DNA from 2 places in the Roseburia sp. MSJ-14 genome. Region 1 is predicted to be linked to the other one. Evidence: predicted binding sites of a transcription regulator. Region 1 holds the regulator's gene; the other holds the start of a gene.
What was found. The regulator NrdR, encoded in region 1, represses ribonucleotide reductase genes. The targets are predictions, from matches to a motif close to CACAANATNTTGTG.
Positions count from the first base shown of each region.

Region 2: a site for NrdR is predicted at 3,662-3,675, ahead of nrdD (anaerobic ribonucleoside-triphosphate reductase). Genes of this name have one in related genera too.

Region 1 covers NZ_JAHLQD010000005.1:111,031-119,448, reverse strand. The annotation lists gene KQI83_RS00910 (hypothetical protein) at 1-126, opposite strand, end outside; gene glpK (glycerol kinase GlpK) at 276-1,772, shown strand; gene KQI83_RS00900 (YlmC/YmxH family sporulation protein) at 1,833-2,081, shown strand; gene nrdR (transcriptional regulator NrdR) at 2,153-2,605, shown strand; gene KQI83_RS00890 (YqeG family HAD IIIA-type phosphatase) at 2,706-3,215, shown strand; gene rpiB (ribose 5-phosphate isomerase B) at 3,229-3,678, shown strand; gene efp (elongation factor P) at 3,785-4,342, shown strand; gene KQI83_RS00875 (AraC family transcriptional regulator) at 4,435-5,325, opposite strand; gene KQI83_RS00870 (sugar phosphate nucleotidyltransferase) at 5,473-6,387, shown strand; gene KQI83_RS00865 (phosphotransferase enzyme family protein) at 6,434-7,546, shown strand; gene galE (UDP-glucose 4-epimerase GalE) at 7,751-8,418, shown strand, end outside.
Region 2 covers NZ_JAHLQD010000016.1:129,003-137,420, forward strand. The annotation lists gene KQI83_RS07300 (L,D-transpeptidase family protein) at 1-78, opposite strand, end outside; gene KQI83_RS07305 (helix-turn-helix domain-containing protein) at 247-969, shown strand; gene nrdG (anaerobic ribonucleoside-triphosphate reductase activating protein) at 938-1,471, opposite strand; gene nrdD (anaerobic ribonucleoside-triphosphate reductase) at 1,483-3,645, opposite strand; gene KQI83_RS07320 (methyl-accepting chemotaxis protein) at 3,978-5,711, opposite strand; gene KQI83_RS07325 (extracellular solute-binding protein) at 5,739-7,004, opposite strand; gene KQI83_RS07330 (methyl-accepting chemotaxis protein) at 7,423-8,418, opposite strand, start outside.

The DNA of each region.
Region 1 (8,418 bases):
AAACTCATAGCAGACTTCTTCTAAAGCACGAAAAATTTTATGAGTTCGTGTATCGTCACTGTCATCGGTAATAACAGTATCTTTTAAAAGGTGATTGTCCTTGAATAGTTTAAACCAGATGCGCATAGTTTTAGTTCCTTTCTGTAAGTTATTTCTGTTATAATAATATGGATTACTCTGTGAATGTATTATAACGTTTACAAGTAGAAGTTACAAGGAAAAAGCAAATGCAATATAAATATTAGAAGAAAATAATGTTGGAGGAGAATTTTACAATGGGAAAATACGTTATGGCACTAGATGCCGGAACAACAAGTAATAGGTGTATTCTTTTTAATGAAAAAGGAGAAATGTGCAGTATAGCACAGAAAGAATTTACACAGTATTTTCCGAAACCGGGTTGGGTAGAACATGATGCAAATGAAATTTGGTCTACACAATTAGGGGTTGCAGTTGAGGCAATGCAGAAAATTGGGGCTTCGGCAGAAGACATTGCGGCAATTGGAATTACGAATCAGCGGGAAACTACAATCGTATGGGATAAGAATACTGGAGAACCGGTATATCATGCAATTGTATGGCAGTGTCGTCGAACATCAGACTATTGTGATTATTTAAAGGAAAAAGGACTTACAGATGAATTTCGACAGAAAACAGGCCTTGTGATAGATGCTTATTTTTCCGGTACAAAATTAAAATGGATTTTGGACAATGTAGAAGGAGTAAGGCAAAGAGCAGAAAAAGGAGAATTGCTTTTCGGAACAGTTGAAACATGGCTTATCTGGAAATTAACCAAAGGTGAAGCACATGTAACGGATTATTCCAATGCTTCTCGTACCATGTTGTTTAATATCAATACCTTAGAGTGGGACAAGGATATATTAAAAGAATTAAATATTCCGGAATGTATGTTGCCGGAGGCAAAGCCTTCCAGTTGTATTTATGGGATGGCAGATTCATCTTTCTTTGGAGGTTCTATTCCGGTTGGAGGAGCAGCAGGGGATCAACAGGCAGCCTTGTTTGGTCAGACTTGTTTCAAGCCGGGTGAAGCAAAAAATACATATGGAACAGGATGTTTTATGCTGATGAATACAGGAGAAAAGCCGGTATTTTCTAAAAATGGTTTGGTAACAACAATTGCATGGGGCATTGACGGAAAGGTAAATTATGCTTTGGAGGGGTCTATATTCGTAGCAGGAGCAGCAATTCAATGGCTGCGTGATGAGCTGAGAATCATTGATAATGCAGCAGATACAGAAGTTATGGCGAGAAAAGTAGAAGATACCAATGGGTGTTATGTAGTTCCGGCATTTACCGGTTTGGGAGCACCTCACTGGGATCAATATGCAAGAGGAACCATTGTAGGAATTACACGAGGAGTAAATAAATATCATATTATTCGCGCTACATTGGAGTCTTTGGCATATCAGACAAATGATGTACTTCAGGCAATGCGAGCAGATTCGGGAATAGAGCTGGATTCCTTAAAGGTAGATGGTGGAGCAAGTGCGAATGATTTCTTAATGCAGACACAGGCAGATATTATTAACGCTCCGGTAAATCGACCTTCCTGCGTAGAAACAACCGCCATGGGAGCTGCATATCTGGCAGGACTTGCAGTAGGATATTGGAAGAGTAAAGAGGATGTTATTAAAAATTGGGCAATTGATAAAACCTTCCAGCCAAAGATTTCCCACGAAGTAAGAGAGAAAAAAATTAAGGGCTGGAACAAAGCAGTAAAATATTCCTATGGATGGGCAAAGGAAGATTAGGAGAAATATTATGCACCAATAGCTCTCATTTGCATAGAATAAAGTAAGGTGAGGGATATTATGCGTATTTGTGAATTAAGAGAAAAAGAAGTCATTAATATTTGTAACTGCGAATGTCTTGGATTTGTGGTAGACGTTGATATTGATGAGTGTACCGGTTGTGTGCGGGCACTTATTATACCACGTTGCGGTAAAATGTTCGGATTTATGGGAAAAGGAAATGATTTGATTATTCCCTGGAGCAAAATTATTAAAATCGGACCGGACATCATATTGGTAGAATTGCCAGAACCTAAGCCACCAAAGTAAAAAATTGGTTGACAATAATTGGAAGCAAAGATATACTAAAACCAAATATGAGAACGTAGGAGGAAAGCTTGATGAAGTGTCCGTTTTGTAGCAGTGATAATACGAGAGTAATTGATTCCAGACCAGCGGATGATAATAGCTCTATTCGAAGAAGACGTTTGTGTGATGATTGTGGGAAACGTTTTACTACTTATGAAAAAGTAGAGACAATACCACTGATTGTCATTAAGAAAGATAATAACAGAGAACAGTATGACCGTGCAAAGATAGAAGCAGGAGTGCTGCGGGCATGCCATAAGAGACCGGTTTCTGTAAATCAGATTAATAAGCTGGTAGATGAAGTGGAAATAGAGATTTTTAATCGAGAAGAAAAAGAGCTCTCCAGTTCTGAAATTGGTGAAATCGTTATGGATAAGTTAGAAGAATTAGATCCGGTAGCATACGTTCGATTTGCATCCGTGTATCGAGAATTTAAGGATGTAAATACATTTATGAATGAATTAAAAAAGATTTTGGATAAATAATAAAAAGAAGAATTCTGCATGACAGGATTCTTTTTTCTTGCACAAAAAGGAATGGAATGTTATACTTGCAAAGGACAAAACCAAGGTACAGGAGAAATATATGTTAAAGAGATTTTATCCAGGCGAATATTTAGAATCTGCTTATAAAATCGATTTTGCAAAATTATATGCAGAAGGTTATCGTGGAATTATTTTTGATATTGATAATACATTAGTTCCACATGGTGCTCCGGCAGATGAGCGTGCAAAGGCATTGTTTGAGTCGTTAAAAAAGATGGGCTTTCAGTGTTGTCTGTTATCAAACAACAAAGAGCCACGCGTAAAGATGTTTAATGATGCGGTGCAGGTAAACTATATTTTTAAAGCTGGGAAACCTAAGGCTTCCGGATATCAGCAGGCAATGAAAATAATGGGAACCAACCGAGAAAACACCTTGTTTGTAGGAGATCAGATTTTTACAGATGTGTATGGTGCAAATCGTGTGGGAATCCGAACAATACTTACACAGCCGATACATCCAAAAGAGGAAATACAGATTGTATTAAAACGATATCTGGAGAAAATAGTGTTGTTCTTTTATAAGAAGAATCAGAAAAAGCAAAAGAAGTAGAAAGGGATTAAAAATGAAAATTGCAATAGGAAATGATCATGCGGCTACAGATTTAAAAATGGAGATTATGGAATATGTAAAGGGATTGGGACATGAAGTAATCAATTTTGGCACAGATGGATATGAAAGCTGTAATTATCCGGAATTCGGTGAAAAAGTAGGACGTGCTGTAGTATCGGGAGAAGCGGACTGCGGAATCTTAATTTGCGGTACAGGTGTTGGAATTTCAATGGCAGCAAATAAGGTAAAGGGAGTACGTTGTGGCGTATGTTCAGATGTTACTACTGCACATTTGATAAAAGAACATAACAATGCCAATATCATTGCATTTGGTGCAAGAATTGTAGGAAATGAGTTGGCAAAAGATATTGTAAAGTCTTATCTTGAAGCAGAATTTTTAGGTGGAAGACATCAGAAAAGAATAGATATGATTACGGAAATTGAGGAAAAAGAATATCAGTAATCATTGTAACTTGATAAAAAAAGGTTGAAATATATATACATTTAGTATAAAATGGAAGAAGTGTTGGGCGGGATGCGCCCATAAGTAGGTTAAGGAGGAAATTCGAATGATTTCAGCAGGAGATTTTAGAAATGGTATTACGATAGAATTAGATAATAACATTTACCAGATTATTGAATTCCAGCATGTAAAACCAGGTAAAGGCGCAGCCTTTGTTAGAACTAAGTTAAAGAATATTAAGAGTGGCGGTGTAGTAGAAAAAACTTTCCGTCCTACAGAAAAATGTCCTCAGGCTCGTATTGACAGAGCGGACATGCAGTATTTATATTCCGATGGTGATTTATATCACTTCATGGATGTAGAGACTTATGAGCAGATTGCTTTAGATGCAGAGACTATTGGTGATGCATTGAAGTTCGTAAAAGAAAATGAAATGGTTAAAATGTGTTCCCATAATGGAAACGTATTTGCAGTAGAGCCACCTCTGTTCGTAGAATTACAGATTACAGATACAGAGCCAGGATTCAAGGGTGATACAGCTACCGGAGCAACAAAGCCAGCAGTTGTAGAAACAGGAGCAACTGTATATGTACCATTGTTCGTAGAGCAGGATGACGTTATTAAGATTGATACCAGAACAGGTGAATATCTGTCCAGAGTATAATAGACGAATTTTAAGAGTCCCAGAACTGTTGGTTCTGGGACCTTTTTAATATCAGAAAATACCGTGTTACATTAAAGTATGAAAGTTATTTGTTACTTTTCCGAAATAGCTTTTATGGAAAGGGCATATTCTGACGGACTCATCCCGGAAATCTTTTTAAACTGTCTGGAAAAATAGTGGATGGAAGTATAACCCAAAACATCTGCAATCTGTGTAAAATTCATATTTTTTTCTCGAATCAGTTCTTTTGCATAATTGATTTTCAGGCGTGAAAAATAATCAATAATGCCGGAGCTGCATTTGTCATGGAAAAGTTTTTGTAATTGAGAGCGGCTAAGAAGATTGTCGTGACAAATTTGGTCAATAGTTAAAGAATCACAAATATGAGTGTTCATATAAGCAAGGATGTGGGAAAAGGTTTCCTCATCCTGTTTTAATTTTATAGACTTCGTGAGAAAATTGCCGGTATTATCAGAGAAAGCACTACGATATAAGGAAATTAAAAATTGTTCTAAGGATAATTGTATCATTTGCTCTGCTCCGGAAATCTGTTGTGAAGCTGGGTCCAACCCCTTAGTATAAGGATTATTTAAAGGGGTAGAAAAAGCACCTGGAGCTTCTGCAATAATAGTAGCTAACAGATTCCGTTCCCGTTCCTTTAGTGAAAAAATGCGATTTTCAAAAAAACGCATAGCGGGTGAATGACAAACAAAGGAAATTACCACTAAATTAGGCGCAACAATACCGTTAGTTGTAACTGCGTGAAATTGGTTCGGCTGGTGGAAAATAATATCCCCTTTTTTTAATAGATAAGTGTTGCTGTCGGCAGTAACCGTTACTTCTCCCTTGTCCACGCAAAGAAATTCCCAAAAGTCGTGAGATTCACCGGGAAAAACAAAGTCTGTATCATATTCAAAATAATGGATTGTAACAATTTGCGAAACATCAAACAGCTTAGAAAACGAATGTTTATAAAAATCCATAAAAGCTCCTTTCCAGACGTTACTTTATAAATATATAGTAACATACAATTGTGCAAAAAAGCAAAAAAATTGTGCAAATACAGAACCTTTTTTTTATATTATCATGTTATAGAACAAAAGGATAATTACCTTAAGGAGGGTATTTCAATGAACAAACCAGTATTAGTGATTATGGCAGCAGGAATGGGAAGCAGATACGGAGGATTAAAGCAGATAGATCCGGTAGATGCACAAGGCCATATTATCATTGACTTTTCCATATATGACGCAATTGAGGCAGGATTTGAAAAGATTATTTTTGTTATCAAGAAGGCAAATGAAAAAGCATTTAAAGAAGTGATTGGAAAACGTGTAGAGAAGAAAATTCAGGTAGAGTATATTTATCAGGAGTTAGAGAAACTTCCAAAGGGATATCACATTCCGGAAGGCAGAGAAAAACCATACGGAACAGGCCATGCCATTTTATGTTGTAAAGATATAATTGATGGGCCGTTTGTAGTAATCAATGCAGATGATTATTATGGAAAGAATGCATATAAAATGATTTATGATTATCTGGTAAATCATCAGGATGAGGAAAAATATCGATATGCTATGGTAGGATATGCATTAAAAAATACATTGACCGATCATGGGTATGTAGCAAGAGGTGTGTGTGAAATAGATAAGGCAGGATTTTTAACAGACATTCACGAACGTACTCATATTGAAAAAAGAGATGGAGGAGCTACATATACAGAAGATGATGGCGCAACATGGCATGAACTTCCAATGGAAAGTACCGTTTCTATGAATATGTGGGGATTTTCCAAAAGTATTTTAAAAGAATTAGAAAGTGGATTTAAAAAGTTCTTAAGAGAAGAATTGCCAAATAATCCATTAAAAGCAGAATATTTCCTGCCGTTTGCGGTAGATGAGTTGTTACAACAGAAAAAAGCAAGTGTACAGGTATTGACTTCGGCGGACAAATGGTATGGAGTTACCTATAAAGAAGATAAAGCTATGGTAGTAGAGGCAATTGCCGGGTTGAAAAAACAAGGACGATATCCGGAAGAATTTTAAACAACATCGAAGGGCATAATCCGAATCAGAAGGAGAAGGATTAAAAATGGATGTAAAACAAGAAAAATTAGAAAAAAAGGCATTGGAAATCACAAAAGAATTTCAAATAGGGGAAACTGCAAAAACGGCAACGGTATACGGCAGTGGACACATTAATGATACCTTTTTAATAGAAGGAGAAAAACGTTATATTCTTCAACGAATGAACCACAATATATTTCCAAATCCGGAAGAAGTGATGGAAAATATTATGGGAGTTACCGTTTTTTTGAAAAAGAAGATTCAAAAGGCCGGGGGTGACACAAAAAGAGAAACATTAACGGTAATACAAACCAAAGATGGAAAGGGATTTTACTTAGACCGGGATGGAGAGTATTGGCGGATGTATCATATGATAGAAGATGCCATAAGCTATGACAAGGCAGAAAATCAGCAGATTTTTTATGAAAGTGCAGTGGCATTTGGAAAGTTTCAACAAATGTTGTCAGATTATCCGGCAGAGACGTTGCATGAGACAATTTCAGGTTTCCACGATACAAAAGCGCGTTATCAGGTATTTGAAAAAGCGGTAGAGGAAGATAGTTGTGACAGAGCAAAAGAAGTGGCAGCAGAAATTGCATTTTTTAAAGAGAGAAAAGAATTATCTAAAGTACTAGGAGAAATGCAAAAGAAGGGAGAATTGCCCCTTCGTGTAACTCATAATGATACCAAGTTGAATAATATCATGATAGATAAAAAGACCGGAAAAGGTATTTGTATTATAGATTTGGATACGGTAATGCCGGGACTGGCAGTAAATGACTTTGGTGATGCAATTCGGTTTGGTGCAAGTACGGCAGCAGAAGACGAAAGAGATCTGTCAAAAGTAAGGTGTGATTTGCAACTGTTTGAACGGTATGTACAAGGGTTTTTGGAAGGATGTGCAGGAAAATTAACGAAAAATGAAATTGCAATGCTTCCAATGGGCGCAAAAGTCATGACTTATGAATGTGGGATGCGTTTTTTGACGGACTACCTGCAAGGAGATGTCTATTTTAAGATTCATCGTGAAAAACAAAATTTAGATCGTGCCAGAACACAGATACAGTTAGTACGAGATATGGAACAAAAATGGAGTCAAATGGAACAGATTGTGCAGCGGTATAAAAATAGCAAGTAAAAGTTTACTGAAAAGACAAGTAAAGTTTATACAGTTTTACTAAAAATAAATGAAAAAGTGGGAAGAAAAAACGGAAAATATAGGTAAAACGTAGAAAATGGAAAATCTGTTTTGCAAGCGTTTTCATGGGTTTTTAGGTGTGCTATAATGTGCGTAAAGACAAAAGTTTTGCTAAACATATCATAATTTTGAGGAGGGAATTTTATGGCAATTTTAGTAACAGGTGGAGCAGGATATATCGGAAGTCATACTTGTATTGAATTAGTAAATGCAGGATATGATGTGGTAGTAGTGGATAATCTGGTAAACTCCAGTGAAGAAGCAGTAAAAAGAGTAGAGCAGATTACAGGCGCAACAATTCCGTTTTATGAAGCAGATATTCTGGACAAAGACGCATTGAATAAGATTTTTGATAAAGAAAAAATTAACAGTGTTATCCATTTTGCAGGATTAAAGGCAGTAGGAGAATCTGTGGTAAAACCATTGGAATATTATTATAACAACATCACAGGAACTTTGGTATTGTGTGATGTAATGCGCAATCATGGTGTGAAAAATATTATTTTTTCCTCTTCTGCAACTGTTTACGGAGATCCGGCAATCATTCCGATTACTGAGGAATGCCCAAAGGGTGAGATTACCAATCCTTATGGAAGAACCAAGGGAATGTTAGAGCAGATTTTGACAGATTTACATGTAGCAGACCCTGAATGGAATGTGATGTTACTGCGTTACTTTAATCCAATCGGAGCACATGAGAGTGGATTGATTGGAGAAGATCCAAAGGGAATTCCAAACAATTTGGTACCTTATATTGCGCAGGTGGCAGTTGGAAAGCTGAAATGCCTTGGTGTATTCGGAGATGACTACAA
Region 2 (8,418 bases), on a different contig from region 1:
TAATAAAAGAAGTACTACTCCGCTAATACTTCCCATTATAATTATTTGCTTTTTTCTCTTACGTCTTCTTTCCAGCATTTTTTTCTCCTTTATTTATCACGCCAGTTTACATAACTGTATTGTCATTTTACTACGCTTCTATCATTTATTCAAGCCTGTTCTGTCCAGTTCTCTCTTGTAATTTGTAAAATTTTTGACTATAATAGTAATATATTCAAGCAAAATAACATCACAGGAGGCCTTACTATGGGACAAAACTCTGAATATACTTCTTCTGCCATGAGCGAACTTGCAAAACGGTATGAATTGGAAAATAAATTTTTAGATGCTATTGCATGCGGAAACAGCGAACTAGCCGTGAAATCTTATCAGGAGTTTTCTGATTTTTTATCAGCTTCTTCGCAAAAAATTCTCCCCAGAACGGATGATTTACTGCGAAACAGCAAAAACATGTTAATTATTCTTAACACCCTTTGCCGAAAAACCGTTGAGCGCAGTCAGGTTCATCCAATTTACATTGACCGTTTTTCCGCCGGTTTTGGCAGAAAAATAGAAAGCCTCACTTCCAAGGAGGAATGCGATAAGCTTCCTATTGAAATGATAGAAAAATATTGTTCTATTGTTAAGGATTATTCACTGGCTACCTATTCGCAACTTATCCGCAACACACTTACTTACATAAATATGAATATCAGTAGTCCTATAACTTTAAAAGATGTTGCACAAAATCAGAATGTAAACGCCTCTTATCTTTCTGCTCAATTTAAACGTGAAGTAGGAGAGACCTTAACCGACTATATTCGCCAACAACGAATTCGCTCTGCCATAGCTTTACTGAACACTACAGCTATGAGTATTCAGGATATTGCTTTCCAGGTAGGCGTGGAAGATATCAGTTATTTTTCAAAACAATTCAAAAAACAGGTAGGTATGTCACCTATGCAGTACCGGAAAATGTTAAAGCAATGATTTTCCCTTCCTGTAACGTTTTTGGCACATCAATTACCCTCTGATTGGAAGATCCTCGAAATTGGAGGGTAATGTCTTTTTTCTCCCAAACAAATTCTCCGTCTATCAATACATCCAGAAGGGATAACATTTCATCTGTCACTTCGCATCGTGCTCGGCTTTCCGTCAGTAATTCCTCATCTAACAAATATCCGGTATAGCACCAAATATTTTTCTGCGGATAGGTTTCTCGCACCTTTTTTAAAAAAGGTAACAGCCGTCTTTGATTGTCCGGCTCAAATGGTTCTCCACCAAGCAGTGTTAAACCGGCAATAAAATCCGGTTTTAATGCCTGTAACAGCTCTTCTTCTGTCTCCTCTGTGAATTTTTTTCCATAATTAAAATCCCATGTTTCTGCATTAAAGCACCCTTTGCAATGATGGGTACAACCAGAAACGAACAGGGATACGCGTACCCCTGTTCCGTTTGCAATGTCTGTTTTCTTTATTTCTGCGTAATTCATATTTTCCTCTTTTATAGATGCAATACGCGTTCTTGAATCTCCTGTGTTCTTCCCTGATTCCAGAACTGTGTTCCTATATATCCGCAGGTTCTTCGTGCTACGTTCATTTTGTCCTGATCACGATTTCCACAGTTCGGACATTCCCATACTAATTTTGAATCGTCATCGGAAACAATTTTGATTTCTCCTTCATAGCCACATACCTGACAATAGTCACTCTTTGTATTCAACTCTGCATACATAATATTGTTGTAAATATGCTGCATTACAGAAAGTACTGCTTCAATATTATTCTGCATGTTCGGAACTTCCACATAACTTACTGCTCCACCCGGAGATAATTTTTGGAACTGTGACTCAAAGGAAAGCTTGCTAAATGCATCAATTTCTTCTGTTACATGTACATGATAACTATTTGTAATATAATTTTTATCCGTTACGCCCTTGATAATTCCAAATCTTCTCTGTAAACATTTGGCAAATTTATAAGTAGTGGATTCCAATGGTGTTCCATATAAACTAAAATCTATATTGGTCTCTTCTCTCCACTTCTGGCAGGCATCGTTCATTCCCTGCATTACCTTTAATGCAAATGGAGTTGCCTCCGGATCTGTATGGGACTTTCCGGTCATATATTTGGTGCATTCACATAATCCCGCATATCCCAGTGATATTGTAGAATATCCACCATATAATAACTTGTCAATGGTTTCGCCCTTTTTCAATCTTGCCAATGCACCGTACTGCCATAAAATAGGTGCTACATCAGACGGTGTGCCTTTTAAACGATTGTGTCGATACATCAGTGCTTCTCTGCAAAGTACCAATCTTTCATTGAATATCTGCCAAAACTTCTCCATATCTCCACCGGATGAACAGGCAATGTCTACCAGATTCAAAGTTACAACACCCTGATTAAATCTTCCATAGAACTTATATTTATCGTTCTCGTCTTTATATACAGTAAGGAAAGAACGGCATCCCATACAAGGATAGCAGTTTCCTTCTTTATTTTCTTTCATGATTTTCTCGGAAATATAATCCGGCACCATACGCTTTGCTGTACACTTAGCTGCTAACTGGGTTAAATGCCAGTATTTACTTCCTTCTTTGATATTATCTTCTTCCAAAACATAAATTAACTTTGGAAATGCCGGAGTAATATAGATACCTTTTTCATTCTTCACTCCCTGCATACGCTGAATGAGCATCTCTTCAATCACCATGGCAAGGTCATCTCTGGTACGACCTTCCGGTACTTCATCCAAATACATAAATACCGTCACAAACGGAGCCTGTCCATTGGTAGTCATCAATGTAATGACCTGATACTGTATCATCTGTACACCGCGCTTGATTTCTTCTTTTACACGCATTTCTGCTATCTCGTCTATCTTTTCTTCATTTAATTCAAGACCTGCGGCTGTAAATTCTTCTCTTACAATTCTTCTTAACTTCTGACGGCTCACATCTACAAATGGTGCCAAATGGGAAAGTGTAATACTCTGTCCGCCGTACTGTGAGCTGGCAATCTGAGCAATTGCCTGTGTTGCTACATTACATGCTGTGGAAAAACTCTTTGGCTTTTCAATCATGGTTTCACTGATTACCGTACCATTCTGAAGCATGTCCTCTAAGTTTACCAGGCAGCAATTGTGCATATGCTGCGCAAAGTAATCTGCATCATGGAAATGTATAATTCCCTCTTCATGTGCTCGTACAATATTATCCGGTAAAAGAAATCTTCTGGTAATATCCTTGCTGACTTCTCCTGCCATATAATCACGCTGAACGCTATTTACAATTGGATTTTTATTGGAATTTTCCTGTTTTATCTCTTCATTATTACATTCAATCAAACTTAAAATCTGCTGGTCTGTAGAATTAGACTTACGCACCAATGCACGTTTGTATCTGTATGTAATGTACTTTCTGGCAACTTCAAATGCCTTCATTTCCATCAGTTCATTCTCCACTAAATCTTGTATCTCTTCTACATTGTAAGTACGATCCATTGCTTCGCAGAAATCTGTAATACGCTCTGTTATATTCAATATCTGTTTCTCTGTCAGTTGTTCATTCTCTGACACTTCTTTATTCGCCTTGCGGATAGCCTCAATAATCTTCGTAACATCGAAACCTACTTCTTTTCCGCTTCTTTTAATAATTCTCATTTCATTCCCTCCGACCTACTAAATATAGTATCGGGAACCATTTCCCATACCATATGTTGCTTTTCTATTATATTATTATAGATATAAAAAAGCAATATTAATATTGCCCAATTTTCAGCAGCATTTTCAGAGAGATTTTCTACTTGCCATCTCCTTGTGGTAGTTCTATCCCTGTTACACCATTTCTTTATTCATGATTTTATTTTTTGTTTCAAAATAGTTTTACAACATTTATTACATCGCACACAAAAATAAATACAGTGGCGGCTAACACTACCACCACTGTATTAAAAATATCCTTTTTCTTTTACACTGTTTTTCTATGTATCACCCTACAGCTTTACAAATACCTCTGTCTCTTGTTTTAAAGCACCTGCAATCTGCTGGTTTTCATCCATATGACCGGTAATACTATCCATATCGCCCACAAGAACCTGTGTATTTTCTGCTGCACCCGTTACTCCGGTTACACCTTCATCGATTGCAGTCGTGATACTGTCTATAGATTTTGCAATTTCAGAAACCGCAGACTTCAATGCATCTGTCTTTGTATTAAATTCTGCCATTACAGCCTCAATATAAGTTGCATTATCTTTGTATTCACTTCCGGCAGTTACGAAGGACTCAAACTCCGGCAAAATAGATTCGTTCATATAAGATACTAAGTCATTTGCATGGTTTGCCAAGTTATGTACTGCGGAAGTTACAATGCCGTTAATCTGTTGAATATTATTTGCAGCTTCTCTACTTGCATCAGCAAGCTGGCTAATCTCGTCAGCAACAACTGCAAAACCTTTTCCTGCTTCTCCTGCTCTTGCCGCTTCAATTGATGCATTCAACGCAAGTAAGTTTGTCTGGCTTGCAATATTTAAAATGTCATCTGTTAAGCTGTTTACCTGGTTAACGCTATTGCTCTCTTCAATTGCCTGATTTAATACGCTTAAAATTTCATTTACCTTAACGCTGGTAGATTCCATATTGGTCCGTGCTGTGTTTTCCATGCTTTCTGCATGTTCTTTCATTTGAATGGAGTAATCGTTAATCTTACTTGTCTTATCTGCAATTTCATTTACTTCATCTCGTACTTCACCGGCATTGGTGTTGATAACTGCTGCATTGGCAGATACTTCTTCCATGGTTGCTGCCAATTCTTCTGTTAATGCAGACAAATCGGATACACTATTGTTGGAAGTTCTTACACTATCCATAACTTCATTTACTACTACATCCATCTTCTGAGAGTTGTTTGTAATCATTTGGAAAATGTGTTGCAGTTTTTCCATAAATACATTGATACCTTTTCCTAATGCTGCAATCTCATCATCGGAATAAACGGTAACACGTTTTGTCAAGTCTCCTTCTCTTCGATCAATGTCACTGATAATCTGAGAAATTTCTCTCTGCGCAATACTAATTGGCTTAATAATAAGTTTGTTTACGCTAAAGATTGCTGCCAAAATCGCTACTACACTAATGATAATAGTAATACCATTGCTAACTAATGCAGAATTATATACACTTGCCAACTGGCTACGGGCACTTGCTGCTCCTTTATTCGCTGCCTCTATCAATGTATCAATATTTTTCTGCATAGCATCTCCATAGGCTGCTAAATCTCCATTTGCACATGCATATGCTGCTTCACTGTCTCCGTTTGCACTATACGCCGCTACATTTGCCATTGCATCTTTTAGTCCCTGATAATTCGTCATCAGCTCTTCATAGGTTTGCTTTTCTGCTTCCGACATTTCTTCCTTGTATTTCGCTAAATTTTCTTCCAGCTCTGTTTCTTCTGTCTTAATTCCATCCATAATACTGATCATGGTATCTGCATTTGTTGCAATAATATGAGATAATGCCTTATTATGTAACTCTTGTGTCTGTTGCTGAATTACTCCTAAATCAGAAATTCCTGTCATATAATTATCTGCTATATTAGATGCATTGGCATTTACATTACGGATATTCATAATTGCCATAGCATTGGAAATAATCGATACTATTCCTAATATAAGAACAGGAATCATAATATACATTTTTATACTGGCATGCTTCTTGTTTTTCATATGTATTCCTCCTGCAATTTGCAATTACTACTGTCCAACCGATGCGGTAATTGCTTTGACTGTGTTATCCATTAATTTTTGTAAATCCGTGCCGTCCGGATTGCCTGCTGCTAATGTACTTCCCAGCTCCGAGATTGAATTCCAATAGTTGTTTCCAACTCGCTGAAGTACTGCATATTCTGACTGCGCTGTAAGTGCCTGAATTGCCGGAGAGTTCTTTACTTCATCAGAAGCCGCTTCATTATTATTACATGGTCCCTGTTCCCTTTCTTCAAAACGAAGCTTCTGATTTTGCTCATTGGTAATCCAATCTGCTAATTTCAATGCCCAATCAGTATGCTTAGAATATGCATTAACACCTACCATCTTATATCCTTTAAAAGATGCCATCTGCACCTGCTGACCTGCACAAGTATAGGTTGGTAATTTTACTGCACCAAAGTTATCTCCCCATGCTTCCTTTAAAGTGGATACATCCCATGCACCACTTATGCCTGCTGCAACAGTTCCATTCTTTGCGCCTTCTACAAAATCTGCATCTACCATATTGGCAAATCCAGGATTTGCCGCAATCGCCAACATTGCCTGTGCAATATCAACACCTTTGATGTTTCCCTCTGTGCTATTCCAGTCACAGTTCATACTAATACCATCATCATTTAAGCTAAGATTCAATCCGGTATTTCCAAAGAAGGAATATAAATACCATCCTGAAGTCCAGTCCATTACTACTTTTTTATTAGCCGCTGCCGCAACATTCAACATCTGGTCAAGACTTGCTACATCTGCATCTGAAAAAACACTTTTATCATAATACATAAAGTATCCATTGTCCGCTGTCATGGGATATGCATACAACGTATCATTTACAGAGGCTGCCGCTACCGCTTCTTCCAAATTTGCTGACTTCACTTCATCCGCATTATCCACCGGTACCAATGCACCGGCTGCTGCCAAACTTAATAACTGGTCATCTGCAAAAGCAAATACATCTGCGCCATTCAGAACATCTCCCAGTAAATCATCCTTACAAGATGCTTCACTTTCTGCCTCAATTGTAATATCAAAATCTGCCTGATCAGCATATTCTTTCTTAAAGCTATCTACTATCTCTGCTAATAATGCCTGATCTTCTTCTGCTCCCCAAAGAGTTAACTCCACCGTACCGCTTTCTTTTTGCGCTTTCTCTGTCTTAGGGGTACTGCTCTTTTTCTTCTGGCTTCCCGCACATCCACTAAGTGCCATGCTAACCGCTAAGACAACCGCTGTAATTGCTGCCATCTTTTTCTTCATGTCACTACTTCCTTTCTTTATTGTAATATTGATATACATATATTAATTATAGCACATTTTTACATTTTTACATATCTTTATGTATATATTGGTATTTTTTTACCAATATTTTGTGCTTATAATACCGTTTTTTCTTCACACATGTATTTGTGTGAAATCGTTCTCATTCTCGTATGTAGTACTTTTTTACTATTCTAACACACGCACCCCAAATTTGCTACTATTTTCTAAAAAATGAAACAGGAAAATCGTAACTTTCACACTTTAATACAACACGGTATTTCCTATTACATTTTACATTAAAAAGCGCCCCCTTTACGATAAACAGTGTTTTTATACTTCACTATCTTTCCTAAAGAGAGCACTGAAATAATATGGATAATTCCTACTTTTCAGAAACTTGCAAAAACAATATCTTCTACTCGCTATAATTTTTGCTTACATACTTTTTAATTTCCTCACTATCTTCCGGCATACGACATCCAACTATGTATTCTCCATCATTATTTGAGGACCGGATAATGCGACCTTCTAATGGCTTTCCGTTCAGGATAGCAAAGTCTTTCACTTCAACTACCACATCTTTTCCTTTATTGTTTGCAAATATATCTTCTTTACATACAAACGCAAATCCGTTGGCACTGATATTTTCCATCTTCGCATTATATGCTTTGTCCTCGCCGGTAATTTTCACTACACAACTGTTTTTAAGAGGCATTCTCGGATATTTTCTTCGATTAAATACCTTTGGATTTGTCTCTACAAGCAGTTTATACTTACCCTTTTCTCCATTATGGGCATAGCTGATTTTAATATCATCCCAGCAATACAATACATTTTCTACCACAATACGAAGCTGGCACAAACTTTGTTTTGCACCCAATATATCTTGTCCCTTGTCTTCCAGACTAACAAAAAGTTCTTTTCCTGTGTAATGATCAACCTCACCTACATACTCTTTCTTGCCATTTTCTGATTTTAATGCTACTGCTATTTTCATGCCCGGTTTTACGTCATCAACACCCATGAATCCGCCAACTCCAAGCTCTTCCATAAGACTTCCCACAACTCTTTCGATAGCAATCGCACTCTTATTACTCTCCTCATACTTACTAAGCATTTCTTTCGTGGTATATTCTGCCTTATCAATTCTTCCGGTCATAATTTCCATGACATCACATACCTGCTGCATATTATCAACCAATGTCTTATTGGAATTTTCTACTTCCTTAACGGCACTGTCTACTACCTTGATATTTACTTCCAAACTTGAAGTATCATTGGTAATATCCCCAACACTTCTATTTACATTTCCAACCTTATTGATGTTGACCTGAATCAACTGAATAGTTTCGGTAATCGCTTCTAACATCTTTTCAGAAGTTTCTTCCAGATGCGCCAATGCCCCCATAAT